Regions from separate parts of the Devosia rhizosphaerae genome, predicted to be linked through region 3. Evidence: predicted binding sites of a transcription regulator. Region 3 holds the regulator's gene; each other region holds the start of a gene.

Region 1 (7,288 bases), 170 kb from region 3:
CGTTCCTGGCGGTGATGTGGTCGATGGGCATGATCCTGCTCCTCTTCGGCTCGTTCAGCTTTCTTACCATCATCGTGACAACGCTGGTGCTGGTGATGGCCTTTGCCGAGTCGATGTTCTTCATCTTCAACTGGCTCGCCTATTGGCGCGACGGCGATGACCCCAGCGCGGCCGTCGACCGGACGCTCAAATTGGTCGGCCCCGCCACCGCGCTCACCACGCTTACGACGCTGGTGGCCTTCGCCTCGCTCTATGTCTCGCCCGGCCAAGGCGTGCAGGAATTCGCACTGGCGGGTGCGCTGGGCTGCGTCATCATGTTCGTGTGCCTGATGACGGTGATGCCGCTGCTGCTCAAGGCGGCTGTCCGGCTCGGGTTCAAGCTGCCCAAGGCACCGAACTTTGCCCTCAACGCGCCCGTGCCGCTGGCCTGGAAGCTGGCGACCACAGCCGGCAGGCCGGTCACCATCCTCTCCGTGCTCCTCGTCATCCTCCTGCTGGTGCCGTTCTTCGTCATCCAGCCGCGTTTCTCCTTTGAGGACTATGTCGCCAACGAGTCCTCCGCGCTCACCGCTGCCGAGAGCATCGATGAAGGCGTGGGTGGCGTGGCGCCGCTTTATGTCCGCGTGCCGCTCGTCGAGAACGATCCCAATATCGGCCCGGCCGACTACGAGACACTGCGCATCGTCCACGAAATCGTCGAAGGCGAGCTGGGTGACAACAAGGTCATCTCGGCGGCCAGCATGACCAACTACACCGAGAGCGGCTTCACGCGCGAACAGGTGCTGAGCGCCGTCGGCCCCTTCATGCGCAAGCGCTTCGTGACCGATGATGGCTCGCAGGGCCTCGTCACCGGCTTCATGCCGACCGTCATCGAGAGCGGCAAGCTCAAGGAGCTCGTCGCCACCATCGAGAACCAGATCGCGGCGGCCGGCATCGAGGGCGCCGAAGTGGGTGGCTTCCGCGTGCTCACCACCTTCGCTACCGACGACATCGTGCGCTCGCTCCAGGCCTCGCTGACCGCCAGCGTCCTCATCAATCTGGTGCTGATCGGCATTGCCTTTGGCAGCTTCCGCATCGCCCTGGCCTCGACGGTGCCCAATGTCTTCCCGATCCTGGGCACAGTCGGCTATCTCTGGGCGACCGGCGCGGGGCTGCAATTGACCACGGTGATCGCGCTGACGATCGCCTTCGGCATTGCGGTCAACGACACCATCCACTTCCTCTCCCACTACATGCATGGGCGGCGGAACGAAGGGCTGGGTCACCTCGCCTCGGTGGAGCATACGCTCAAGCGCATTGGCGGAGCGATCGTCGCCACCACCGTCATCCTGTGCGCCGGCACGATCATCGTCGCCTTCTCGGCACTCCCCCAGGTGGCGCTGTTTGGCACGCTCTTCGTGCTGTCGCTGGGCCTGGCGCTGGTCGGCGACCTCTTCATGCTGCCGTCCATCCTGGTGGGTGGGGGCAAGTTCTTCGAGCGGCTGCGCGGCACCAAGGAAGATAAAACGAAGTCTGGTGCCACGCCGGTCGAACCAGAGCGGACCAGCTGAGACACAGCTGCTTGCGAGAAATCGGGGCACCCGAATAGATTGTAGACGTCTGATTCGTCTGGCAGGGGGCAGTCTCCTGCCGCAGTCACATTGTTGAGAAGCTTGCGGCCGGAGCCGCACGGATTTGGTATCGGTTTCCGGCATCGGATCTGCCGGGGGGCATGATTCACTGGAGGCTTAGTGCAAATGACCCATGTCGCATCCCTGACGCGCGCCGTCGCGCTCGCAGGCCTGCTCCTTACGTCTGGCGTCGCCAGCGGCCCGGCCTTTGCCGGTCCTGCTGAAGTGGCGTTGCTGCAGTCCTATATTGGGGACTGGCGCGGCCGCGGCACCCTGACCGGCGCCAACAAGGAGACGGTGGTGTGCCGCCTGTCGCTCAACCAGGGCAATCAGGACAAGGTCAACTACAACGGCCGCTGCACCCTGGCGGGCAACAATCTCTCCGTTGCCGGCACCCTGGCCTATATCGATGGTAGCCGCCGCTACGAAGCGGCGATGAGCTCGAACGCCACCTTCACCGGCACAGCAATTGGCCAGAAGCGCGGCAATGGCGTCATCTTCAACCTGCGCGAGCAGGAGGAAGACGAAGAGGGCAAGGAGTACAACATCTCCTCTCAGATCACGCTCGATAACGGTGCGATCAACGTCGCTTTCGATGTGGTCTATGTGGAAACCGGCGAGAGTTTCCGCGCCTCGGTGCCGTTCAGCCGGTAGGCTCCACTTACCGAACAGCAAAGGGCGGCTCGGTGGATCCGCCCTTTTTCTTGGCTGGGCACAAGGAAAAGGGGCCGTCCGGCCCCCCCTCATTCTGCGGTAAAACCTCAGAACGGAATATCGTCGTCCATGCCGCCCGGCTCGAAGGCCGGCGCATTGGTCGATGGCCGGCGCCCACCGCCACCCTGATCGCGCACGCCGCGGAAACCGGTGTCGTTGCCATAGCCGCCGCCGCCCTCGCCAGCGCCACCACCGCCGCGGAAGCCGCCTTCACCCTCACGGCCGTCGAGCAGCACCATGGAGGAGTTGAAGTTCTGCAGCACGATCTCGGTCGAGTACTTGTCCTGACCCGACTGATCCTGCCACTTGCGGGTCTGCAACTGGCCTTCGAGGTAAACCTTGGAACCCTTCTTAAGGTACTGCTCGGCCACGCGGGCCAGACCTTCCGAGAAGATCACCACGCGATGCCACTCGGTCTTTTCGCGCTGTTCGCCCGAATTGCGGTCCTTCCAGCGCTCGGATGTGGCGACCGACAGGTTCACCACCTTGCCGCCGCTCGGCAGGTTCCGCACCTCGGGGTCGGCACCGAGATTGCCCACCAGAATTACCTTGTTCACGCTGCCCGCCATGGCGAACTCCCTGTCAATTCAGCCTGGCGCGTCACCAGGCCCTTTCCAACACATTTGGCGCGCCGCTCAGCTGGGTCGCACCAATCCTGCGGCACCCTACCCCTTTGCCGATCCCGGCGCGCCCCCAAAGGCGAAGTTGTAAACAGGCGCCGCCGCAGCCCTGCAATCGCCGAGGCCAAAAGTTAATGTTCCCATTATGTTCTAGTGCACGAGATTGGTCAACAACCTCCTTCACATTACCGACGTTAACGAGTTTTCACTTACTTTACAGGAGCTTAAGTGGTGCTGCACGCTACCAGAGAGCATCCTCGTCACGTTCCAAACAAGGAGAACATGACATGAAAAAGTTCCTCGCCGCCCTGCTCGCTCTGACCGTGATTAGCGGAGCAGCCGCTCCCGCTTTTGCCGCGGCCCAGTCCTGCCCATTCGTTGATCAGTCGATGTGCCCCGCAGTAGCGCAGTCGCTGGTCAGCGAAGAGAGCAACGCCTGAGCGGTCCAGCGCTCGGCTACTGACACGCTATGTCAGGAGGCCTCCGTCAAGCCAGATCTTGGTTCCCGGAGTCCTCGTGACGCCGGGGACACTGCGTTACATGCGGTAGAGGGAGCGTTGTGGCTGTCCATGCATTCTTTCACGCACAATCGTGGGGCTTGACCAACAGCATTTCGTTCCGCTTATGTTCTCAGACGGGACTCGCTGCTGTTGCTTGGCGTACACGTCATGGTTACCACTCGGCTTGGCAGCCATGCTAACGGGTCGCTTGCGGGGCCTACGCCCCACGCCTATTTGCTGGCTAAGTTCCAGCACAATAAATGACCGATGCCCGTGCCGCCTCCTGGGGCACTGACCGATGGACGTGACCGACCATGCCAATGCCTAGCCAGAACCGTGAGATCATCGTGCGCGGCGCCCGCGAGCACAATCTCAAAGGCATCGATGTCAAGCTGCCGCGCGACAGCCTCATCGTCATGACGGGGCTCTCGGGTTCAGGCAAGTCGTCCTTGGCCTTCGACACCATCTATGCCGAGGGCCAGCGGCGCTATGTGGAGTCGCTGAGCGCTTATGCGCGGCAATTCCTCGAAATGATGCAGAAGCCCGATGTGGAGCACATCGAGGGGCTCTCCCCCGCCATTTCCATTGAACAGAAGACGACCTCGCGCAATCCGCGCTCGACGGTCGGCACTGTCACCGAAATTTACGACTATCTGCGCCTGCTCTTTGCGCGCGTCGGCGTGCCCTATTCGCCCGCCACGGGGCTGCCCATTGAATCGCAGACCGTCTCGCAAATGGTCGACCGGACCTTGGAGTTGCCCGAAGGCACGCGCCTCTATTTGCTGGCGCCCTTCGCCCGGGGCCGCAAGGGCGAGTACAAGAAGGAACTTGCAGACCTGATGCGCAAGGGCTTCCAGCGCGTCAAGATCGACGGCGAATACCACGAAATCGAGGACGCCCCCGCGCTCGACAAGAAGCTCAAGCACGACATCGAAGTGGTGGTCGACCGCGTGGTCGTCAGCCCCGACATCGCCGGCCGCCTGGCGGAAAGCTTCGAAACGGCGCTGAAGCTGGCCGATGGCATCGCACTCATCGAATTTGCTGATGAGCTGGACGAGAATGGTGAACCGCGCCAGATTACCTTTTCGGAGAAGTTCGCCTGCCCCGTTTCCGGCTTCACCATCACGGAGATCGAGCCGCGGCTGTTCTCGTTCAACAATCCTTTCGGCGCCTGCCCGGTCTGCGATGGCCTGGGCACCGAGCAGAAGATCGACCCGGACCAGATCGTCCCCGATGCGTCGCTCTCCGTTCGTGACGGCGCCATCCTGCCTTGGAGCAAGACCAGCGCGCCCTACTATCTGCAGACGCTGACTGCGGTGGCGAAGCACTACGGCGCCTCAACGGGAACCGCCTGGAGCGACCTGCCCTTCGAGGTGCAGCATGCGATGCTCTATGGCACCGACAAGACACCCATCAACTTCGTCTATGACGATGGCCTGCGGCAGTACAAGACGACCAAGCCCTTCGAAGGCGTCATCGGCAACCTTGAGCGGCGCTACAAGGAGACCGAAAGCGCCGGCATGCGCGAGGAGATCGAAAAGTACATGTCGGCCAAGCCTTGCGTGGCTTGTGGCGGTTATCGGCTCAAGCCCGAAACGCTGGCCGTAAAAATCGACGGCCTGCATATCGGTAAGGTCAGCGAGATGTCGATCAAGATTGCATCGACCTGGTTCACCGAGCTTTCGGCAAAGCTCAGCCCGACACAGTCCCAGATCGGCGAGCGCATCCTCAAGGAAATCCGTGATCGCCTCAGGTTCCTCAACGACGTGGGCCTGGAATACCTGTCCATGTCGCGCAATTCCGGCACTCTGTCGGGCGGTGAATCGCAGCGCATTCGCTTGGCGTCACAAATCGGCTCCGGCCTGACCGGCGTGCTCTATGTGCTCGACGAGCCGTCGATCGGCCTACATCAGCGCGACAATGCCCGCCTGCTTGAAACCCTGCAGCGCTTGCGCGACCTGGGCAACACCGTCATCGTCGTGGAACACGACGAAGACGCGATCCTGTCTGCCGACTATGTGCTCGATATCGGGCCGGGTGCGGGCGTCCACGGCGGCAATATCGTTGCCGAAGGCACGCCGCAGCAGATCCTCGACCACCCCGATTCCCTCACCGGCAAATACCTCTCGGGCCGCATGGGCATTCCCCTGCCGGCGGAGCGCCGCGAGGGCAAGACGGGCAAGTCCCTGAGCGTCAAGGGCGCCACCGGCAACAACCTCAAGAACGTTTCCGTAGATGTGCCGCTCGGCATGTTCGTGGCGATCACCGGCGTTTCGGGCGGCGGCAAGTCCACCCTGATGATCGACACCATGTACCAGGCCATTGCTCGCCGTCTCAACGGCGCGCGTGTCGTGCCGGCTCCGCACGAGTCACTGACCGGCCTCGAATTTCTCGACAAGGTGATCGACATCGACCAGTCGCCGATTGGTCGCACGCCCCGCTCCAATCCTGCAACCTACACCGGCGCCTTTACCCCGCTCCGCGAATGGTTTGCCGGGCTGCCCGAAGCCAAGGCCCGGGGCTATGGCCCCGGCCGCTTCAGCTTCAACGTCAAGGGCGGTCGCTGCGAGAAGTGCGAGGGCGATGGCGTTCTCAAGATCGAGATGCACTTCCTGCCCGACGTCTACGTCACCTGCGACGTGTGCAAGGGCAAGCGCTACAATCGCGAAACGCTGGAGGTGCAGTTCAAGGGCAAGTCGATCTCCGACATCCTCGACATGACCATCGATGAGGGCGTGGAGTTCTTCTCGGCCGTTCCGGTGATCCGCGACAAGCTGACGACGCTGCAGCGCGTTGGCCTGGGCTACGTCAAGATTGGTCAACCCGCGACCACCCTCTCCGGCGGCGAGGCGCAGCGCGTCAAGCTCTCCAAGGAGCTCTCCAAGCGCGCAACCGGGCGCACGCTCTACATGCTCGACGAACCGACGACAGGCCTGCACTTCCATGACGTGGCCAAGCTGCTCGAAGTGCTCCACGAGCTGGTCGAGGGTGGAAACACCGTAGTAGTCATCGAGCACAATCTCGAAGTGATCAAGACGGCCGACTGGGTCATCGACCTTGGACCCGAGGGCGGTGATGGCGGTGGCGAGATCGTGGCGGTGGGCACGCCCGAGGACGTCGCGGCCAATCCGCACTCCCATACGGGCACCTTCCTCAAGGAAGTAATGGACCGGCGTCCTCACTACACCACAAGGGCCGCGGAATAGCGGTCTTCTGCTGCCCTTATGGCGTGTCAGGGGCAACAGTCCGTTAGCACTTTCGGGGCATTTGGTGCAGTGCTCCGAAAGCTGTGCGAGGCGAGATTGCTACAGTTCGGTGAATTTGCCATGCGTGCCACGCATGATGCTGTTGACGCATAGGGCATGGCGCAACGTCCCAAATCGCCGCATCTTAGGCTTGCCTGCCACCAGTCAAATGGGAATTGAACCGATGTTTGTGCGTGCCGTCTGGCGCATCAAGCGCCTGGTCGACATCAAGCAGACGTTGCGGGAAATGGACGTTCCCTCGACGCGAGATGCCGACCTGCTGGGCCTGAGCGGCCCTGACTTCACCAAGATGACCCGGTCGCTGTTCGACCGCTAACCTGCACTTGCCACATTTCATAGCAAGGCCGCCGGATGGCCACCCGGCGGCCTTGTCTTTGCCGCGAGCCTTAACGGGTCATGAACCAAACCCGCCCCTACCCCCGCAAAGAATGCATAGCTCGTTTGACCAAAGACCCCCTGCTCATTCCCCCGACTCTGCCCTAAATATAGGCCTGTAACCAAAGGGGATTACCAAATGGACATTCGCAAGACTTTCAAGAAGTGGGCTGCATACCAGCAGACCGTCCGTGAACTCGGCG
Region 2 (7,288 bases), 1.8 Mb from region 3:
ACCGACCGGCAGCCCCTCCGCATCCAGACGCGGCTTGATGACATTGACGCGCCTGGCTTCCACAAAGGCGAAGGCAAGGCTTGGGATGCCATGATCAAGCGCCGCGGCATGGATGGCGAAATCATCCTCGGCATGCACAAGGGCGCCCGTGAGCGCTGGTGGCGCATAGGGCTCCGGCCGGAAAGCCCGTTGGGCCGCAAAGCACGCGCCCTCCCGAAAGCCATCGAGCCAATCGGCGGCTTGAATGACAAAATTGGGCGAGGTCTCGTTGAGAAGGTTCCAGTGATAGCCGCGCAGCTTGGCTTCCACCCCGTCGGTCAGCCCGGGTGGACCAACGATTGAAATGGTACGCGGCCGGTGCAGATTGAGCCGCAGCAGATGATCGAAGCCGACGAAATGGTCGACATGGAGGTGAGAGACAAAGACCTGCTCCACCCGCACCAGCTCGCGTGTCGAGAGCGAATGGAGATTACCCAGGTCGAACAGGATTGCTCGGGCGCCGTGGCGGAAATCGAGGATCAGCCCCGGATCATCGAACGCCGGATTGACCAGCCGCGCCTGGACCAGTTCGCTCAAGACTTCGAAGCGTGCTCCGGCTTGCCCTTGCGCTTGGTCGAAGCCATATCGTGCAGCTCCTTCTCGCTCATCGATTTATACATGGACTTGGACGCACCCTGCAGCTCACTGACCTTCGTGTCGCCATGCTTGGCCGAGAGCGCCGCCCCCGCAGCCTGCTGCTGCGCCTTGGATTTTGCCGGCATGATGTCCTCCTTCGGTTGCAAGACAAAATTCCACAGCCGGGGCGAGAGTTCCCCAGCCACCGCAACCTCCCGATGTGCCGCTCCACCGATGAGAATATGTGGATCATCAAGCATTGGTAAAGCCTTGTAGAGAGCTTTCCAATAAAGGCGGGCCATCGCGGGAGATCAATGCACGCGCGGCCCGCCCTGAGCCTAGTCGTGGCCCGCTGTATCAATGTATCGAGAAGTGGCTAGTTGCAGGTGACCGGCATACGCAACAGCCTTAGCTTGGATCACCAGAATCGCCGGGCGAACTGTACAGCATGAGGTGACCTGAATGCGTGGATCGAATCCGGAAGGTGCGCGTTCTTTTTGGCAGGGGTGGCGGACCCGCTAACAACATTTGGAGTAAATCACCATGAAATCCTCTCTTGTCGCGATTGTAACTGCCGCCGCGCTCTCGCTCGGCGTCTCTGGCGCAGCTCTCGCTCAGACTGTTGTCCTTGCCCCACTCGTGCCAGTCGATGATTGCCCTATCAACACGGAAGGTGTTGAGACCGAGAGCGGCGTTGCCACTGCAATGGGCGAGTCCTTGGTGGATGAAGACAGCGTCGGTACGGGAGATGACGACAGCGATATCGACGATGGTCAGATTCCTGTCGACGAATGCAATGACGGTGACCGGTTCCCCGGGATCGGTGAGGGCGTGATCGAAGGAACCGTTGACGCTGATGATAGCGGCGCTGAGAGCATCAGCAACTGACGCCTGATGTCGACGCTGATAGCGTGTTGACCAATCTTCGATGGATCAGAGAAGGCTCGGCCCTGCCGAGCCTTTTTTATGTCCAGTAGTGTTGAGGCCTGCTGACACCCTATGATGACTACCGTAGGCGGGGCGTACAACTTCGGGAGGCCGGGTGGGGGTCCCCCGCCAGCCGTTCGAACGCGCTGGGTCGCCGCCACTCCCGCAGTGCCGCCGCAATCACTGCCCCGCACCCGACCGCATCCACTGCTCCGGTATCTACCTCGACATCATAAGTACCCGGCACATGCACAGCCTCCTGCCAGCGCCGCACCGGCTCGGGCATCGTGTCGCCGCCAAGATAAAGCCCACCCTGCGGGTCCGCATTGCGCCGCCGCATGATCTCCTCGATGGGGCAGCGCACGCCCACGAACAGCACGTCGAGGCCCACGAGGCGCTGGGCACATTGCGGCAGGATACCAAGCGAGCGCGAATAGAAGTCGTGGTGCCCCACATCGGCGACCACATTGAAGCCCTGTCGTGCGTGGGCAGCGATGCTGTCGTAGAGCGCGAGATAGAGCGCCACCACCGTCGGCTCCAAGTCCGGCCGCTCCCCGCCGGGCCGGAGGCCAATGCCGGGCCGCAGCGCTGGCGGCAGCATGCGGTTTTGGGCATCGACACCCAGATTGATCCACGCGCCCGGCTCACTGCTTTGCAGCGCCGCCGCAATGGTCGACTTGCCCGAACGCGGCGCACCATTGAGGATGACGATGCGCCCGCTCACAGCCGCTCGCCGGGAACGTCTAGTCCGTTCTGGTGCAGCACGAGCCCTTTTGCCTTTCCGTCCACCCCAAGCACGAAGCTGATCTGCGCATCCACCACTGAATAGAAGAACTCGGTCTCTGTTTCGGGGAACACCTCGAACTGCTCCTGCCCGGTCGCCTGGACGAACAGCCGACCGTCTTCGGCGGTGACCGTCAGAATAAAGGATGGGCTGAGGCGATATTGGCCAACATAGTTTTGGAGGAGGGCTGGATCGATCTCTATGGCTTCCCTCCGCTGGGGCTGCGGCGTCAGCTTCAGGTCAGGGTCGATCAGGTGAAAGCCGATATCCTCGATGCCGGTTTGGGTGATCTGGTTGGCCAACACCACGCTCCCCCTTGTGCCATCCGCAGCAAAGCCGGCAAAGGCATTGAACCCCGCGGTCATGCCGTTGTGCCAGATGATCTCACCCCCTTCGCCGGTTCGGATCATCCAGCCAAGACCAACTTCCATCTGCGGCGCGTCGGCTGGGTGCCGTTCGGCGAGCATGAGTTCGAACGCATCACGCAACGGCGTTTCCGTCTGCCCGGAAGCCGCCGCCACGAACCTCGCCATGTCGGTGGCCGTGGACCGGACCCCACCAGCGGCCGCAAAGACGTCGAAATCCCAATGCGGCACGACAGTGCCGGATGGGTCGTGACCACTGGCAAGCCGCGCCGCGTCGACAGTGACAAGCCCGCTGTCGAGCATGCCAAGCGGCTCGAAGATACGCGTCTCCAGGAGTTCGCCATAGGAAACGCCAGCCGTATGGCTGATGGCGGCACCCAGGAGTGCCACGCCAAGATTTGAATATTCAAAGCGCTCGCCCGGCCGGCGTTGCAGCGGGTAGGCGGCAAGGAAGTCGTAGAGCATATCCTCGCTGTAGACAGCGTAGGGATTCGCCGGATCGGCGAACATCAGTTCGGGCGGGATGCGCGGCAGGCCAGAATGATGCGTCGCGAGGTCGAACAGCGTAACCGGCGTTCCCTCGAACGCGCCGATCTCCACCCTTTCGGGAAGATAATCCTCCACCGGAGCATGCAGGTCCATCTTGCCCTCCAGCACCATTTGCGCGAGCAGGAGACTGGTAAAGACCTTGGTCACCGAACCGATTTCGAAGACTGTTTGCGGGCTAATTGGCACCGCGGTGCCAACCCTCAGAACGTCCCGGCTGAAGAACTCGGGGCTTCCACCTTCCACCACGGCCGCGGCAATCCCGGTGCCCTGCCCGTCCCGTTCGAGGCGGTCCGACAAGATCTGGGTGGGATCAGCCGGCATGGGCGCCGCCTGGGCAAAGCAATGGCTGCCCAGCGCCAGCAGGGCAGCCATAGTGGTTGCGATCAACTTCATTTCGCCGCGCCTCCCGTCCCGCCAGTCTTTTATGACTCTGGAGGGCTGGGACGACAAGCATCGGCTTATTTGGCAGTCTTGGCCATTTCCATGGAATCGAGAATGACCTTGGTCGCGTCCGCGAGATTGCCAATCCGGTCGATCTTGGCCCATTTGCCGGGCTCGAGATCCTTGTAGTGGATGAAGAAGTGCTTGATGCGCTCGAGCTGGATCTCGGGGAAATCCTCGATATCCTTGATATTATCATACATGCGCGTGAGCTTTGAAACCGGCACGGCAATAATCTTCTCGTCCTGGCCGCCATCGTCTTCCATGAAGAGGACGCCCACGGGACGCGAGCGTACCACGGCCCCCGGCACCAGCGGCCGGGAGTTCATGACGATCACGTCGAGCGGGTCGCCATCGCCACACAGCGTGTGAGGCACGAAGCCGTAATTGCCGGGATAACGCATCGGCGTATAGAGGAAGCGGTCGACGAACAGCGCACCGCTATCCTTGTCGATCTCGTACTTGATCGGCTCGCCGCCCAGCGGCACTTCGATGATGACGTTGAGGTCGTGCGGCGGGTTCTTGCCCGTTGGGATCGCGTCGATGTTCATTTTTTGCGTTCAGGTCCCGTTCATCGCGGAGGCGGAAAAGTGGCTGCGTTGTGCCTAGCTTGAGCCGCAAAGGCAAGTCAGTTTTGGCGCAAACCTGCCCTCTCACATTGGAGTTGCTGATGAAATCCTGGCTCTTGAGCACCGCCCTCGCCCTCTGCTGCGCCCTGCCCGCTTATGCCGCCTTCAACAGCGCCTATACCGACATCAATCTCGACCAGTGCCTCGTCCTCGATGCCGACGATTTCGGCGCCAGCTGGGCCTGTCCCGGCTATAAAGGCTTTCCGCTCAAGGTGATGGAAGGGGATCTCCGCTATTCCCTTGCCTATGGTTTTGGTGACAACAACCAGAGCGGTAGTCAAACCCTGCCGCCCTTTAACCGCCTGGGCGAAAAGCTCGAATGGCGCCTCTCCAACGCCATGGGCCGCTGGTTTCCGGTCGCTACCATTGTGCGCTATCACACCGCCGATCCCGACACGGGGAAAGATAGCGGGCAGGTTTTGGTGGTGAGCCAAATTGCCGAAGGCAATTCCTGCCACATCGCCTATGTCGACGCCCGAGCCAATGATGATGCCAATGACCTGGCCCGCGCGGCGGCCGATAAGGCCGGCGATTTCGATTGTCTGGCTGACGAGGTCGAAATTATCGGTGAGTGGACAGCCTGGTAGCTACTCGGCCGCTTGTTCGTTCTTGATCTGGTTGCGCAAAATGGTGCGGTCGCGGCTCGACACGCCGAGCAGCTCGGCAATGCGCCAGACCATGTTGTCTTCGAGTTCGTGATTGGTGTCGTCGACATAGACCACTGTCCACATCAGCCGGATGATCTCGATGCGATCTTCCATTTCAAGCTGGATCAGGCCTGAAGTGAAGCGATAAAAATCCACTGCCTCGGCGTCGCGGAAGGCCGCTTCCTTGACCAGTTTCTCCACCTCGGCGTCGTCCAGCCCATAATGCTGCTTGAGGGCGCTCTTGATGGTGCGCTTTTCGTCTTCCGTCATCTGCCCGTCCACAGCGGCCAGGTGCACCAGCAACGCCGCGACGGCCAGCTTGGGGTCATGGGCGTCGCGCACCCCATCGGGCTTTTGGAACAGACGGGCAATGGCCTCGAACATGGCTTGAGCCTCCTTGGGGGGCAGCAGGATTGGTGATTCTCAAATGCATGCGGGAGGCAAGCGAATTGAGAGTGGGCACGGGAAACGCCGAGCTCAATAGGTTGGATGAGGCACTCACACGCTCTTGACCTCAATGGTGCACAAGCGCCACAGCGGAAAGGTCACGAAAGGACTCGACTCTGTCACGGAACGGAGTCTAAATGTTCCCGTTTTGTTCACACAAGAACACGGGAAACCGCGATGGATGCGTCTGATCGCCAACAGCGCCTTGCCGCGCTGCGGGATACCATTGCCAATATCGAGCGCAAGCCCGCGCTGGCCAATGCAGCAGTGCGCCATACGGTCGGTGCCGGGCAGTTTCCGGTGCTTGGCCCGGGTATGGTCCAGGAAATCTTTACCGATGAACACCGTAACTGCGGTGCCAGCCTGGGCTTTGCCCTTGGCTTGGGGCAGCAATTGCTGGGCGGCCCCCGCCAAGTTCTCGTCTATCTCCAACTAGCTGGGGAATCCCAGGAACTGGGTGTTCCCTACGGCGCAGGCCTGCTGTCCTTCGGCCTTGATCCAGCACAGCTGATCCTGGTCCGCCCCAAAGACATGGTGGAACTGCTCTGGGCCGCCGAAGAAGCCTTAGCGTGCCGGGGTGTTGCTGCCGTGGTGGCTGAGATCGGTGGTCAGCCCAAAATCCTTGATTTCACAGCCAGTCGGCGCCTCAGCCTGCGTGCTCAGGCCTCCAAAACCTCGATTTTCCTCCTCCGCTATGGCACCGGCCGAGAAGCGAGCGCCGCTCAGTTTCGCTGGCATATCGGCGGGGCCCGGAGCGGAGAAATGCCCTATGATCCCCGCGCGCCCGGCGAAACCCGATGGCGGGTGGTGAGAGAAAAGGGGGCACTAGCCCAAAGGGAACAGCAGGAATGGATTTTAGGCTGGTCGGAAAATGGCTTTTACATCGTCGATACAGCTGCCGATCATGCACCGGAAAGGCGCACCGGCACGACGTTACCTAGTGCTCCATCTCCCCAGCTGGGTGACCGACTACGCCAAACGGCATGACCCCACTTTGGGGGAAGCACCTCTGGCCTTTTATGAACGCATCAAAGGGGGTCTGCGCGTAGCGGCCCTTGACGGAGCGGCTGCCAGGTTTGGCGTCCGCATCGGCCAGTCCTTGGCTGACGCCCGCAGCATAGCACCGCAACTGCTGACCCGGGAAATCGACCACCAAGCTTTTGCTACCGCATTTGCTGAATTTGCCGATTGGCACTCTAATGCCAGCCCGCTGGTAGCAGTCCATACCGATTGCGCGCCCTATGGCGATCTAGTTCTCGACATTACCGGTGTGGAGCACCTTTTCGGTGGCGAAGCAGCCATGCTAAACCAACTGACCCAGCGTCTTGCTCAACTGGGTTATCACGTTCGTGGTGCCATTGGCAGCACGATTGGTTTGGCATGGGCTACAGCCCATTTTTCTCCGGGAGCTGTCATTTCGGAAGGCCGAACGCACACCTTCCTCGATGCGCTTCCCGTGGCTGCACTGCGCCTCACTAGTGAGCAGACCACCGGCCTTATGCAGATGGGCCTCAAGCAGATCGGCCAGGTACGGGAGCGTCCGCGCAAGCCCTTGCAGGCCCGCTTTGGTGCAAGCCTGCTTGTCCGGCTGGACCAAGCCTACGGCGCAATCGAGGAACGCCTGGTGCCCCGCCTACCAGCGGCAGAGCGCTATGCCGAGCGCCGTTTTGCCGACCCAATCGCTCTGATGGACGACGTGCTGATGACGGCACACGATCTGGCCGTGCAACTCGCTTGCCATCTTGAAACCGCTGGTGAGGGCGCCCAAGCCTTTCACCTCTTCCTCTATCGCGTCGACCATAAGGTCATGACACTTTCGGTTAATTCCGGTCGGGCCACGCGCGATCCGGCGCACATTGCCCGTCTTTTCAAGCACCGCTCCGA
Region 3 (7,288 bases):
CAATTCCTACCTGCTGGAATCGGTGCAGGATGGCACGACCCGCGGTCGCTATTCCATTATTGGCCTGCTGCCCGACGTGATCCTCAAGGTTGAGGGCGGGCAGCCGTCAATCAACCGCTCGGCGCATCTCGACGCCTCGGTCTTCGAGGCGATCAGCGACAAACCGCTTGATGCATTGCGGGCCCTCGTTGCGGAAAGCGCCATCGAAGCGCCCGAGGGCCTGCCGCCGCAATCGGCGGGCATCTATGGCTATCTCAGCTATGACATGGTCCGGTATATGGAGGTGCTGCCCGACAGCAATCCAGACGAGCTGGGTACGCCGGAAGCCATTCTGATCCGTCCCTCGCTCTTGGCCATCTTCGATACGCTCAAGGATGAGCTTTATCTGACTGCGCCAGTCTATGTCCGCAGCGGTGTCTCGGCGCGTCAGGCCTATGAAGCCGCCCAGGCGCGGATCGACGATGCAATCGGCCGCTTGGGTCGGTCCCTCCCCGCCACCAGCGCCCTGCCCCAGCTGGAATCTCTTGCGGTCACCAGCAACACCTCGCGAGACGACTATTTCGCCATGGTGGCGAAGGCCAAGGAATACATCGCAGCCGGTGACATCTTCCAGGTGGTGCTCAGCCAGCGCTTTTCCGCCGATTTCACCCTGCCGCCGACCGCCCTCTACCGTGCCCTGCGCCGCACCAATCCATCGCCCTATATGTACTTTTTGGACTTCGGCGACTTTGCCGTGGCGGGGTCCAGCCCGGAGATCCTGGTGCGAGTGCAAAATGGCGAAGTCACCATCCGGCCCATCGCTGGCACCCGTAAGCGTGGTTCCACCCCGACGCGGGATCAGGAATTAGCAGCCGAACTGCTCGCCGATCCCAAGGAGCGCGCCGAGCATCTGATGCTGCTCGATCTGGGTCGCAACGATGTCGGCCGGGTCGCCAAGACCGGTAGCGTCAAGGTTACGGACAAGTTCTTCCTCGAATACTATTCCCATGTGATGCACATCGTCTCCAACGTGGTGGGCGAACTCGATCCCAGGAACGATTTCATTGACGCGCTGTCCGCCGGTTTTCCTGCGGGAACGGTTTCTGGCGCTCCCAAGGTAAGGGCCATGGAGATCATCGATGAGCTCGAGCGATCGCGTCGCGGGATCTATGGCGGCTGCGTCGGCTATTTCGGCGCCGATGGCACCATGGACACCTGCATTGTGCTACGCACGGCCATCCTGAAGGATGGCAAGGTGTTCGTGCAGTCTGGCGCAGGCATCGTTGCCGATAGCAAGCCCGAACTCGAGCAGCTCGAGTGCGAGAACAAGGCTCGCGCTCTTTTTAGTGCCGCCGAGGAAGCTCTGCGCTATGCTGGCGAGGCAAGGATCGGCCAATGAGTGCGCAGATATCTACCCGGCTCGTCACCCACGTTTTTCGATGGCGGGGTCAACTCTGAACAGAGGTTCCCGCAGGTGCGGGAATGTCCCCCTGGTTTAGGAAACACCCCAAATGACCAAGACCCTCGTCATCGATAACTACGATAGCTTTACCTACAATCTTGTCCACTTCCTGGGCGAACTCGGCGCCGACATCACCGTGGTGCGCAATGACAAGATCACGCCCGACGAAATCGCAGAGATGGCGCCCGAGGCGATCGTGCTGTCTCCCGGCCCCTGCACACCGACCGAAGCCGGCATCTGCCTCGATGTGATCGACCGCTTCAAGAGCGAAATCCCCATGCTTGGCGTGTGCCTTGGCCATCAGGCCATCGGCCAGGCTATGGGTGGCGAAGTGATCCGCGCGCCCCACCTGGTGCATGGCAAAACAAGCCCGATCGAACACACCGGTAAGGGACTGTTCCAGGACCTCAATTCGAACTTTGAGGCGACACGCTACCACTCGCTGATTGTCAAGCAGGAGACGCTGCCCGAAACGCTGGAGGTCACCGCCAGCACGGCGGACGGGCTGATCATGGGCATGCAGCACAAGACCCTGCCGCTCCATGGCGTGCAGTTTCACCCCGAGAGCATTGCCTCGGAGAACGGCCATGCCTTGCTGCAGAACTTCTTGAATATCGCCCGCGACTTTAAAACCCGGAAGGCAGCGTGATGGACATCAAGGCGGCCCTCCACAAAATCGCTGATCGCCGCGACCTGACCGGTGAGGAAATGCGCAGCGTCATGCGCATCATCATGGCGGGTGAAGCTACGCCCAGCCAGATCGGCGCCTTTCTCATGGGCATGCGGATCAAGGGCGAAACGGTGGGCGAGATTGCCGCCGCCGTGTCCATCTTGCGCGAGCAGATGATCCCCGTCGCGGCACCGCAGGATGCAATCGACATCGTGGGTACCGGCGGCGATGGCGTCGGCAGCCTCAATATTTCGACCGCGACCGCCGTGGTGGTTGCTGCGGCGGGAATACCCGTCGCCAAGCATGGCAACAAGGCCCTGTCCTCGCGGTCTGGCTCGTCTCAGGCGCTGGAGGCTCTCGGCGTCAAGCTGGATCTCTCTCCCGAGGAAATCTCGCGCTGCATCCATGAAGCCGGTATTGGCTTTATGTTCGCGCCCTCCCACCATCCCGCGATGCGCCATGTAGGCCCGTCGCGCGTCGAAATGGGCGTGCGCACCCTCTTCAATCTGCTCGGACCGCAATCCAATCCCGCCGGGGTTCGCCGCTACCTCCTGGGCGTCTACGCGCAGGAATGGGTCGAGCCGGTTGCAGCGGCCTTGCTGGCCAATCGCGCCATCAAGGCCTGGGTGGTTCACTCCAGCGAAGGGCTCGACGAACTCTCGACCTCTGGACCCAACTTCGTCGCCCAGATCGTCGATGGCGATCTCCGCAGCTTTGAGCTTCACCCCGAGCAGATCGGCTTGCCACTGACCGACCCCAAAGACTTACTGGGGGGCACGCCGGAAGAGAATGCGCAGGCGATCAGGGCTTTGTTCGACGGAGCACCGGGTGCCTACCGGGAAACCGTACTGCTCAATGCCGGAGCGGCCATTTTCGTCGCGGATCGCGTTGGCAGCATCGAGGACGGCATTGCCGTGGCCAGCACGATCATCGATGAGGGCAAGGCCAAGGGCACTCTCGCCCGCCTGGTGGCGGTGTCAAACGGACGGGACGCATGACCGATATTCTCCAGCAGATCGAAGCCTACAAGCGCGAGGAAATCGCTGCTGCCAAGGCGATGCACCCATGGGCAGAGGTGGTGGCACAGGCCCATGACCAGCCCGCTCCACGTGGTTTCCTCAAGGCTCTCAAGAGCAAGCGCGCTGCGGGGCAGTATGCCCTGATTGCCGAGGTGAAGAAGGCCAGCCCGTCCAAGGGTTTAATCCGGCCCGACTTCAACCCCGCCGAGATCGCCCGGAGCTATGAAATGGCGGGCGCAGCTTGCCTTTCTGTGCTGACGGATCGGCCGAGCTTTCAGGGCTCGCCCAGCTATCTGATCGAGGCCCGCGCTGCGACGCGCCTGCCGGTGCTGCGCAAGGACTTCCTGTTCGAGACCTATCAGGTTGCCGAGGCACGGGCTTGGGGCGCGGACTGCATCCTCATCATCCTCGCCGCGGTCGGCGACGACGTGGCGCGCTACCTGCTCGACGCCGCCGAGGAATGGGGCATGGATGCACTGGTGGAGGTGCATGACCAGATTGAACTCGATCGTGCGCTAGGGCTGGGCGCCCAGTTCATCGGCATCAACAATCGCAATCTGCGCACCTTCGAAACAACCCTCGAAACCTCCATCAAGCTCGCAGGCGGTGTTCCGGAAGGCGTGACCCTGGTCAGCGAAAGCGGCATCGTGGACCACGCCCACCTGCAACTGCTGGATCGCGAAGCGGGTATCGGGACCTTCCTCGTTGGTGAGAGTTTGATGCGGCAGGACGATGTGGTCGCCGCGACGCGGGCTCTCCTGATGGGCCAAGTCGAGACGGTTCGCTCATGAGCAACCAAGCCCTCACCCATCTCAATGCCCGGGGCGAGGCGCACATCGTCGATATTGGTGACAAGGCGGTTACGCGTCGCCGAGCCACGGCGCAGGCGCGGTTGACCGGTCAACCCTCGACAATCAGCACCATTATGGGCGGTGGCCTCAAGAAAGGCGACGCACTCGCAGTGGCGCGCGTGGCCGGCATCATGGGTGCCAAGAAGACTTCCGAGCTCATTCCGCTCTGTCATCCCATTCCGCTCACCAAGGTCAACGTCGAAATCGAAGCCGAGAGCGCCGAGGCCATCCGCATCACCGCGACGGCTGAAACAACTGGACAGACCGGCGTCGAGATGGAAGCACTGGTTGCTGCCTCTACCGCGGCCCTCACGCTATACGACATGGCCAAGGCAATCGACCGCGCCATGGTCGTCAGCGATATCTGCCTGCTCGAGAAGTCGGGTGGCAAATCCGGCGACTACATGCGGGCGCCATGAGCCTTCTTCCGGTCGACGACGCGCTGGCCCAAATCCTCAGCCGTGTTCCCCCAGTAACGCCGGAAATTGTGGCCCTGCCCGAGGCGGTGGGCCGCGTCCTCGCCGACCCGATCATTGCCACGCACGACCAGCCGCCCTTCAATGCCAGCGCCATGGACGGTTATGCCATGCGGGCCGCGGACGTGAGCGACGGGGCGCAGCTTCGGGTCGTTGGCATGTCTCAGGCCGGCGCAGCCTTCAGCGGGTCTGTTGGGGAAGGAGAAGCGGTCCGCATCTTCACTGGCGCGCCAGTCCCCGTCGGCGCCGACACCGTGATCATGCAGGAAGAGGCGGTGCGCGAGGGCGACCTCGTCCGCTTCACGGCCCCTGCCCGGCTTGGCCACAGCATCCGCCCCACGGGTGCTGACTTCGCTACTGGTCAGACGCTGGTCGCGGCGGGCACGCGCCTCACGCCCATGCAGATCGCCGTGGCGGCTGCAGCCAATTGCGCCGGGCTAACCGTAGCCCACCGGCCGCAGATTGCCCTCGTGGCGACGGGCGATGAGCTTGTTCTCCCCGGTACTCCACTAGGTCCCGACCAGATCGTCGCCTCCAACAGCTTTGGGCTTGCTGCCATGCTCGCGCCCTATGCCGAGGCAGTGACGGATCACGGCATCATTGTTGATGACGCAGCCCTGCTGCGCTCTCGCCTGGGTGCGGCGCTGGCTGCCGAGCCGGACATCCTCATCACCACCGGCGGCGCGTCCGTGGGCGAGCACGACCTCGTCCAAGGTGCATTGAAAGATCTGGGTGTCGCGCTCGACTTCTGGCGCATCAACATGCGCCCCGGCAAGCCGCTGATGTTCGGCAGCAATGGACGAACCCTGGTGTTCGGCCTGCCGGGCAATCCCGTCTCGGCCATGGTCACGGCCACTGTTTTCATCAAGCCGGCACTCCGCCATTGGCTGGGCTACGACGAGCCTGCGCATTGGCGCCTGCCTCTCGTCGGCCCCACGCCGCCAAACACCGCGCGTCGGCACTTCATGCGGGCCCGCCTCGTGCAGACGGATGCCGGGCCGATGCTCGACCCGATCGCCCAAACCGATAGCGGGCACACCTCCTCGCTCGCAGATGCCGACATGCTGATCGTGCAACCCGAGCATGATCCCGGCCAGCCCGCCAGAGCAGTTGTCGAAGCACTACCGATAGACGGATTCTGAAGCGAGAAAGTCGTTCAGGATCCGTTCATCTTTAAGTCCCACGGAATGGCAATGGAGATATTGCAGAACATAACTGGAACACCTATAGTCGTTCTGCCTATGTTCCGATTCTCGCCGAGGGGCCAATGCTGACGCGCAAACAACACGAGCTGCTGATGTTCATCCACGAACGGATGAAAGAAAGCGGCATTCCGCCGTCCTTCGATGAGATGAAGGATGCCCTCGATTTGGCGTCGAAATCCGGCATTCACCGGCTGATCACCGCCCTGGAAGAGCGCGGTTTTATCCGCCGCCTCCCCAATCGGGCGCGTGCGCTTGAAGTGGTCAAACTCCCGGACTCGATGAACCCAACGCTCGGTGGTCGCCGCGCCCGCTTCGAACCTTCAGTCATCGAAGGCAATCTCGGCAAGGTCGCTTCGCCCCCATCTCGCATCAGCGCCGGCGAGGACTATGCTCGGCCGATTTCCATCCCGGTCATGGGCCGCATTGCTGCCGGTACGCCCATTGAAGCTATCCAGAGCCACTCCCACACCATCGCCGTGCCACCGGAAATGCTGGGGCCCGGCGAGCACTACGCACTGGAAGTGCGCGGCGACTCGATGATCGAGGCAGGCATTTTCGACGGCGACACCGTGCTCATCAAGAAGCAGGATCAAGCCTCGACGGGCGAGATCATCGTGGCCTTGGTGGACGACGAGGAAGCAACCCTCAAGCGCCTGCGCCGCAAGGGGAACACTGTGGCACTGGAAGCGGCCAATCCGGCTTATGAAACCCGCATTTTCCCGCCGGACCGCGTCAAGGTGCAAGGTCGGCTGGTGGGCCTGCTGCGCAAGTACTGAGTAGATTTAGCTGACATGAGACAAGGCCCGCCGATTGGCGGGCCTTCTGCATTCCTAGTGATTGTCGCGAGGGACGCCGTTGGTCTGGGCAATCCGCTGATATTTGTCAGCGCCTCGGAGAATCGCCCCCTCGCCCAGCTGGCCAACGATGTTGCGCTGGATTTCCTGCCAGGGTGTCTGATGGGCTGGGTATTTGTAGCCGCCCGTTTCGGCCAGTTGCTGACGGCGGGACGCGATTTCCTCGTCCGAAATCAGGATGTCGGCTTCACCCTTGTTGAGATCGATGCGAACCCGATCGCCAGTCTGGAGAATGGCGAGGTTGCCGCCAGCTGCCGCTTCTGGCGAAGCGTTGAGGATCGAGGGAGAGCCAGAAGTACCCGACTGACGACCATCACCGATGCAAGCTAGGGAATGGATGCCCTTCTTGATGAGGTAATCGGGTGGCCGCATGTTCACCACTTCAGCCGCACCAGGGTAGCCGATGGGCCCCGCGCCGCGCATGAACAGGAGCGTGTGCTCGTCGATCTCGAGCGACGGATCATCGATCCGGTGGTGGTAATCCTCAGGCCCGTCGAACACCACGGCCTTGCCTTCGAACATGCCGGGATGCACCGGGTCCGAAAGGTAGCGCTCCTTAAATTCGGGCGAGATCACGCTGGTCTTCATGATGGCATTGTCGAACAGATTGCCACGGAGCACCAGGAAGCCCGCTTCGCCCTTGAGCGGCTGATCGAAGGGACGGATGACCTTGTCGTCCTGAATGGGCGTGCTGCGGCAATTCTCACCAATGGACTTGCCGTTGACCGTGGGCGCGCCCTCGCGGATCAGTCCCTGCTTCATCAGCTCGTTT
Region 4 (7,288 bases), 1.2 Mb from region 3:
TCGACGGCCGCGTGCTGGGCAAGCATGAGGGCATCGTTCACTATACCATCGGCCAGCGGAAAGGTCTTGGCGTGGCCGCAGGCGAGCCGCTCTACGTGGTCAAGCTCGAGCACAAGACTGGCCGAGTGATCGTGGGCCCGCGCGAGGCGCTCAAGACCCATACCGTGCGCCTGCGCAACGTCAACTGGCTGGGTGCCCGGCCATTAGCCGAAGCCAGCGCCGGCAATGGGGCGCCGGTCGAGGTCAAGGTGCGCTCCACCCGCGGCCCGCAGCCGGCGGTCATCCAGATGCGCGGCGAGGATGTCTATGTGACGCTGGTCAGCGGCGAATACGGCATCTCGCCGGGGCAGGCTTGCGTCTTTTACGCCGATGACACCGGCACTTCGGAAGTGTTGGGCGGTGGTTTCATCGCCGAAGCCGTGCCGCAGGCGCTGGTCGCCTAGGACCTACTGGGCATCCACCGATTCCTGCGCCGCTTCTTCGGCGGCGTCGTTCTGCCGCCAGATGTTGAGATTGCTGTTGAGCGATGCGATGATGAAGATCAGCGCCACCACGCCAAAGGCAATCAGGACGAGCCGGCCCCGGCGCTGGTTCTTTTCGCTCATCGGTGGTCCCCTGTCTGTTTGCCATGGCCTTAGCATGGAACGGACAAGAGGCGTAATACGGTAGCCAGAGAATGCGCCCGGCCGTGCGGCCGAGCGCATGGATCTGCGAAAAGGCGCCTAGTGGGCGAGCATTTCGGCGACCACGTCCTCAGCACTGAGCGCGGTCGGGTAGTAGGTCGGCCAGTTGGTCAGTTCCTCCAGCAGTGCCGCACGGTCGTTCCCCCAATACAGGTGGTAGTGACCTGCATCCTGTGGCGCGATGGCATGGTCGCTGAACTGGATAAAACCAGGGGCAGCTGAGTGGCCATCGACCTTCTTGAAGATGAAGCGGACGCCACGATTGCCGTTTTCGTAGGTCAGAACTTCGTAGCCGTCGCTCTCGTAACGCGCTGCTGCCGGCTCGCCATTCTCGTAGAACGTGACGGTTTCACCTTTGATAGTGATCCGATCCACTTCGGTCTGGTAGCCGACATCGTAATAGGCGCGGTACTCTTCAGCGGTCATCTCCCCGCCCTCGGCCTTGTGCGCCATCACCGGGTCAAGCGTGCCGTCCTGGAGCAGGGGATAGACCGACTGCCAATCGCCCTCCCAGTCGGTCAGCGCGCGGCTGGCGATCTGGTCATCCTCGAAATAGCCCTGGTAAACCTTGCTGTCCTGATCGTGCGCATGACCATGATCATGTGCATCACTGTCATGGCTATGCCCATGCTCTTGGTCCGTGGCGTCGTGATCGACCCCGCTGCCGCCCACAGCAACAAGGTTGAATGGCTTGCCTTCAATTGTGATCGCTTCGTTCTCTTGGAAGGTTTCAGCGTCAACGACGTGGATCTTGCCCGCGAGAGGATCGCTGACGAAGATGTTGTCTCCAGCCACGGCAATCCGCGGGCGCGGGTCGCTCCAATGGCCGTCCATCGAATAGAGATCGGTCAGCTCAAGGGCATCAGTGAGTTCGCCCCGGATGACGTCGAGCTTATGCAATGTACCGTCTTCGGTGAACACGTAGGCGAACCGGGGCCGAACCGGATCGACAGCGAAGTGGACGCGGCGCGTGGGTAGATCGACAAGGCGGTAAGGCGCCTCAGCACCTGGCTCGACCAGCGAGACGGTGTCCGCGTCGAAATTGCCCAGGAAATACTGGAGACCACGTCCACCAACAAGGGTGGAAACTCGACCTTCGCCCCGCCCGTCTTGGAATGCCAGCACCTCGACCTTCGGCTGCCCGCCTGCGGAGCTGATCAGCAGAATACCGTCCTGGCAGCCGCCAATGGCACCAAGATCGCCAGACAGGGCTTCACCGTGTAGACCGACGCATTCAACGACAGCCCCGATCGGCGCGCCGTCGGCTCCGACGACCTGCACCCCCACCACCGAGCCATCACCGGCTGGATCGTAGACCGACACAATCGAATGGTCGCCAAAGGGGACGACAACGCCATGATGCGGCGCGTTGGCCTTGACCTCGCTGATCTCTCCTTCGCCAGCGAGTGCTTCGCTCTCGCTGAACACGCGCGCGACGCCTTCGCCATCGAAAAAGGCAGCGAAATGGCCGCCATGTTCAACGAAGTGCGACGGGCCATCGCCCTCGATCGAGAAACCTGTCAGCCCTGGTTCAGTAACTTCGAGGTCGGCGTGATCGCCGTGATCGTCCAGGGCGATTCCGGTGCCTATCGCTGTCACGGCCCCAGCGGCACCCTGAACAGCAAAGACCGTTTCACCGCTCTGGCTGCGGTGCAGGCTGGCTGGGCCTGCCAGGTCAATCTGGGTGATTTGCTTGCCGGTCAGTGCATCGACAACGCGGACCACCGGCTCCTCATGGTCGGAAACAAACAGGCGCCAAGCCTCGTCTGCCGCCGCAACATGAGCCGAGCCCATCATCAGGGCCAGTGCAAGAAGTGAGAGACGCAAGATCAACCTCCGGAATGTTATAACATGCGTCTTTCTAATGTTATATCATTACGATGGTCAAGCCATCTGGGTCTCCTGAGTGGACACGCGGGACTTCTTTCCAGGAAGACCCCCACTTAGCCTCCCCCTACAAGACCCCCACCTAACCTCCCCCTGCAAGGGGGAGGGACCGACCGAGTGTGTCGTGCCGTTCACCCCTCTTCACCTCCCCCTCTCAGGGGGGGCCGGGTGGGGGTAACTCCCCAGGCGCGGAACTCCTGGCCTCAGCCAACCTCGATCAGCACACTTCATCGGCAGCGCTATTGTGGTATTGTGACGCGCGCTTGCACGCCCGGCGGCGTCGGGGCTCTTCGCCTCGCTCGCACTGTCGCTGAACATTCATCTGCATAGGATAGCCCAGCGAGATGGAATCCTACACGCTCAGCCTTTTGGGTTTGCTCACACTCTGTCTCGTGTCCGTGGGTTTGGCCATCTATTCGGGGGCTTCGAAGGGCCGTGCCGGAGTGCTCTCCGGGCCCGTCATCCCGGCCAGCGACGAAAACCCTCTCTACCGCATCGACCGCGTCCACATGAATTCGGTAGAGGCGCTCGCCCCGTTTGTCGTGCCTGTGATCGTTGCAATTATGGTGGGCGTCGAACCCACCATCTTGGCCATTCTGGTTTGGGCCCACATTGCAATACGGCTGCTCCACCTGACCATCTATTTGCAGGGCGGCAAGGCGGCCAAAGGGGGAAGCCTCAGGACCATCCTCTATGTTTCTGGCGCGCTGGTGACAGTGCTTGTCGTGCTCCTCACGGGCTGGACGATCCTCGCCTGATGCACACCCCCACCTAACCTCCCCCTGGAGGGGGAGGAACCAATCGCGCGTGCTGCCGCCTCTTCACCTCCCCCTCGTGAGGGGTAGGATGGGTAGGGGTTACCCTTGCAAACCCTAAACCAGGGGCTTCAGGTTGGCCTCGATCTGGGCCCGGCGCGGTTCCAGGAAGGGGGGCAGGGCGAGGCTTTCGCCCAGCGTTTCCATCGGTTCGTCGGCGGCAAAGCCCGGCACGTCGGTGGCAAGTTCAAACAGAATGCCATTGGGTTCGCGGAAGTAGAGCGAGGTGAAATAGAACCGCTCGACCTCGCCACTGGAGCGGATGCCAAAGGAGTTCACCCGCTCGATCCACTCACGCAGCGTGTCCTCGTTGGGCGTGCGGAAGGCCACATGGTGCACGCCGCCGGCACCCGGCCGGGCGGGCGGCAGGTTCGGATCAACCGCGACATGCAGTTCGGCACCCGGGCCGCCGGGACCCATTTCATAGACATGGGTTTCGGGCGTATGGCTGGTCATGGGGTATTCGCGCACCTTGCGCATGTTCATGACCTTGAGCAGCACCGGCTCGGTGCGGTCCAGCCGCGGCACCGAGAGGGTGATCGGCCCCAATCCGATGATCTGCCGCTCCGCCGGCACGGGCGACTTGGCCCAGGGCACGACCTTGTTGACGGCGTCGATCACCATGCGGAAGCGCTGGCCCTCGAAATCCTCGAAGTCGAGCGAGAGGTGGCCGTTGCGTTCCTTTATGCCGCTGGTGCCGACATTGTGGGACTGCAAATGCTCCTTCCACCACAGGAGGCTCTCTTCGCTATCGACCCGCAGGCCGGTGCGCCCAACCGTGTGGTTGCCGCGCTGCTCGCGTGCCGCTGGAAAATCAAAAAAGGTCAGGTCGGCGCCAGGCGAGGCAACGCCATCACCGTAAAAAAGGTGGTAGGCGGTGGTGTCGTCCTGGTTCACCGTTTTCTTGATGAGCCGCATGCCCAAGGTCTGGGTGTAGAAATGAAGGTTCTTCTTCGCCTCGGCGGTAACTGCCGTGAGGTGATGGATGCCTCCCAGTTCGAGTGCCATTTGCTGTCTCCTGCTGCGGCGAGATCTGTTCCCGCGTCCTGTTGTGACCAAGATGTAATCCAGAGCGCTCGCCTCTGGCAGATGTCCAATCCCGACAGACTGGTGCGATTTCTTGAACAAGGGCGGTTGCTCGTTCGATCACAACTTAGCGTCTCATGTCTTTTTAGCATGATCTGCGACCGGCATCTGGCGTATCACTTGTGTGAACATAAGAAGAACGCCATGCCCCCCCTTACGCTCCGCCGCAAGCTTGCCATTCTGTCCGATGCTGCCAAATACGATGCCTCCTGTGCCTCCAGCGGAACCGAAAAGCGCAACAGCGCCGGCAAGGGCGGCATCGGCTCAACCGAGGGCAGCGGCATTTGCCACTCCTATGCTCCGGATGGTCGCTGCATCAGTCTGCTCAAAATCCTCCTGACCAATTTCTGCGTCTATGACTGCATCTATTGCGTCAACCGCTCCTCCTCCAATGTGCAGCGCGCGCGCTTCAGCGTCGAGGAAGTTGTCGGGCTGACGCTAGACTTCTACAAGCGCAACTACATTGAGGGGCTGTTCCTGTCCTCGGGCATCATCCGCTCGCCGGACTACACTATGGAAGAACTGGTGCGGGTGGCGCGCTCGCTGCGGGAAGATCACCAGTTCGCCGGCTACATTCATCTCAAGGTTATTCCCAATGCCGCGCCCGAGCTGCTCGCCGAAGCCGGGCGATGGGCGGATCGGCTGTCGACCAATATTGAGATGCCGACCGACATCGCGCTTGAAACCCTCGCACCCGAAAAGCGGCCGAGCGAAATCCGCACCGCCATGGCCCGGGTGCGCGGCAAGCTTGATGAAGCCGCACCAGAAGCCAAAACCAAGACCAGGACCGCCAAGCCAAAGTGGGCGCCCGCCGGGCAGTCGACGCAGATGATCATCGGTGCCGATGGCGCCAATGACGGGGCCATCCTCAATCGGGCGGCAGGGCTCTATTCCGGCTATAAGCTGCGCCGCGTCTACTACTCGGCCTTTTCGCCCATCCCCGACGCCAGTTCGCGCCTGCCGCTCAGGCCGCCGCCGCTGATGCGCGAGCACCGGCTTTACCAGGCCGATTGGCTGATCCGCTTTTATGGCTTCGACGTGCCGGAGATCGTGGCGGGTGGGGAGGATGGACTGCTTGATCTGGCTATCGACCCCAAGCTCGCTTGGGCGCTCAAGCATCGCGAGCGCTTCCCCGTGGACGTCAACCGTGCGGACCGCGACATGCTCCTGCGCGTGCCGGGTCTGGGAACGCGCAGCGTCGACCGTATCATCGCTACGCGCCGTCACCATTCGCTCCGGCTTGACGATGTGGCGCGGATTGCCGGATCGATCGACAAGGTGCGACCCTTTATCGAGGCTCTCGACTGGACGCCGGGCGGGTTGACCGACCATCAGCGCCTGCGGGCAAAGCTCACGCCCGCGCCAGAGCAATTGGCGCTGTTCTAGAATGATCGCGGTACGCCTCCAATCGCTCAACGATTTCGACGAGTGGCGCGGCAAGGCCCGCCAATTGCTCGCGGCTGGTTTATCCCCCGAGAACGTGGCCTGGCGTATACCAGGAGAAGCCAACGGGCTCTTTGAAGGCGGCGACGCCATGCTGCCCGAAGCGGCTGGACCGATCGGTTCGGTGCCGCGCCAGTTCATCGAACTTGCGCAAACTGCCATCAACCACGCCGATCCGGCGCGGTTCGACCTTCTTTATCGAGTGCTCTGGCGGCTACAGGAAGTGCCCCAACTGCTGCTGAATGCTGCTGATAAGGACAACAGTACGCTAACACTAATGGCCTCTGCGGTGCGGCGCGACAGCCATAAGATGAAGGCCTTTGTGCGCTTCAAGGCGATCACCGATGACACTGGCTTCGAGCGCTTCGCCGCCTGGTTCGAGCCCGAACATTACTCGCTCGAGCTCACCGCCCCCTTCTTTGCCCGGCGCTTCGATGGCATGGTTTGGGCCATCGTTACGCCCTATCGCTCGGTCTATTGGGACACCCAAACCCTTGTTTTTGCTGAGGGCGGTCGCCGCACCGACGTACCGGAGGTCGATGCGGTGGAGGAGGACTGGCGGACTTACTTCTCCTCCATCTTCAATCCCGCGCGCCTTAAGATCTCGGCCATGAAATCGGAGATGCCGGTGAAATACTGGCGCAACCTGCCCGAAGCCGAACTCATTGCTCCCTTGGTGCGAGGCGCCAGACAAGCGGAGCAGCAGATGATCGAGCGCGCAGCCAGCCAGCCTCCCTCGCGGCATGTCAAGCAAACGGAAAAGTACGCGCAAGCCGCTGAAGCGCAAAGCGAAATTACTTCGCTTGCCGATGCGCGCGCCGCCGTCCAGGGGTGCCGTCGCTGCCCGCTTTACGAGCACGCCACGCAGGCCGTTTTCGGTGAAGGGCCCGAGCACGCGCAGGTGATGTTCGTCGGCGAACAGCCTGGGGACCAGGAGGACCTCGCCGGTCAGCCCTTCATTGGTCCGGCTGGCAAAGTCCTTGATGCAGCAGTGGAAAAGGTCGGTATCGACCGCAGTCGCGTCTATGTCACCAATGCCGTCAAGCACTTCAAGTTCGAGCCGCGCGGCAAGCGCCGCATCCACAACAAGCCCGATGCCGGCGAGATCCAGGCTTGCAAGTTCTGGCTCAACCTCGAGATCGGATTCGTAAAACCCAAGGTCATCGTCGCCCTTGGCGCCACCGCAGCGCACAGCCTGCTTGGCCGTACCGCCACCATCAGCAAGCTGCGGGGCGCGCCGATTACCATGGAGGACGGCACAGTGCTCTTCGTCACCAATCACCCCTCCTACCTGCTGCGCATCCCCGATCCTGAGCGCAAAGCGCTGGAGCGCGAAAAGTTCGAGCAGGATCTGGTGCTGGTGCGTGATGCCAT

The links. Region 3 encodes LexA, which represses DNA repair genes until DNA is damaged. Its sites were predicted from a motif close to TGTTCNNNNTGTGTTCNG; they were not measured.
Region 1: the regulator LexA is predicted to act here: its motif matches at 3,559-3,576, upstream of uvrA (excinuclease ABC subunit UvrA).
Region 2: the regulator LexA is predicted to act here: its motif matches at 5,543-5,560, upstream of QOV41_RS01765 (ImuA family protein).
Region 4: the regulator LexA is predicted to act here: its motif matches at 4,596-4,613, upstream of QOV41_RS04920 (putative DNA modification/repair radical SAM protein).

The regions. Positions count from the first base shown of each region.
Region 1 is NZ_CP126539.1:2,369,473-2,376,760, forward strand. It holds gene QOV41_RS11710 (efflux RND transporter permease subunit) at 1-1,550, shown strand, start outside; gene QOV41_RS11715 (hypothetical protein) at 1,737-2,264, shown strand; gene ssb (single-stranded DNA-binding protein) at 2,372-2,893, opposite strand; gene QOV41_RS11725 (hypothetical protein) at 3,232-3,384, shown strand; gene uvrA (excinuclease ABC subunit UvrA) at 3,759-6,650, shown strand; gene QOV41_RS11735 (hypothetical protein) at 6,874-7,026, shown strand; gene QOV41_RS11740 (DUF1127 domain-containing protein) at 7,225-7,288, shown strand, end outside.
Region 2 is NZ_CP126539.1:346,884-354,171, reverse strand. It holds gene QOV41_RS01805 (MBL fold metallo-hydrolase) at 1-576, opposite strand, end outside; gene QOV41_RS01800 (DUF3008 family protein) at 573-761, opposite strand; gene QOV41_RS01795 (hypothetical protein) at 1,159-1,503, shown strand; gene QOV41_RS01790 (chloramphenicol phosphotransferase CPT family protein) at 1,622-2,266, opposite strand; gene QOV41_RS01785 (serine hydrolase) at 2,263-3,633, opposite strand; gene ppa (inorganic diphosphatase) at 3,699-4,232, opposite strand; gene QOV41_RS01775 (hypothetical protein) at 4,352-4,897, shown strand; gene QOV41_RS01770 (tellurite resistance TerB family protein) at 4,898-5,341, opposite strand; gene QOV41_RS01765 (ImuA family protein) at 5,582-6,391, shown strand; gene QOV41_RS01760 (Y-family DNA polymerase) at 6,345-7,288, shown strand, end outside.
Region 3 is NZ_CP126539.1:2,195,516-2,202,803, reverse strand. It holds gene trpE (anthranilate synthase component I) at 1-1,378, shown strand, start outside; gene QOV41_RS10910 (anthranilate synthase component II) at 1,491-2,090, shown strand; gene trpD (anthranilate phosphoribosyltransferase) at 2,087-3,109, shown strand; gene trpC (indole-3-glycerol phosphate synthase TrpC) at 3,106-3,921, shown strand; gene moaC (cyclic pyranopterin monophosphate synthase MoaC) at 3,918-4,400, shown strand; gene QOV41_RS10890 (molybdopterin molybdotransferase MoeA) at 4,397-5,599, shown strand; gene lexA (transcriptional repressor LexA) at 5,725-6,438, shown strand; gene QOV41_RS10880 (IlvD/Edd family dehydratase) at 6,493-7,288, opposite strand, start outside.
Region 4 is NZ_CP126539.1:1,012,541-1,019,828, forward strand. It holds gene mnmA (tRNA 2-thiouridine(34) synthase MnmA) at 1-443, shown strand, start outside; gene QOV41_RS04900 (hypothetical protein) at 447-605, opposite strand; gene QOV41_RS04905 (ZinT family metal-binding protein) at 723-1,355, opposite strand; gene QOV41_RS04910 (MAPEG family protein) at 2,915-3,328, shown strand; gene QOV41_RS04915 (ring-cleaving dioxygenase) at 3,443-4,393, opposite strand; gene QOV41_RS04920 (putative DNA modification/repair radical SAM protein) at 4,616-5,857, shown strand; gene QOV41_RS04925 (UdgX family uracil-DNA binding protein) at 5,859-7,288, shown strand, end outside.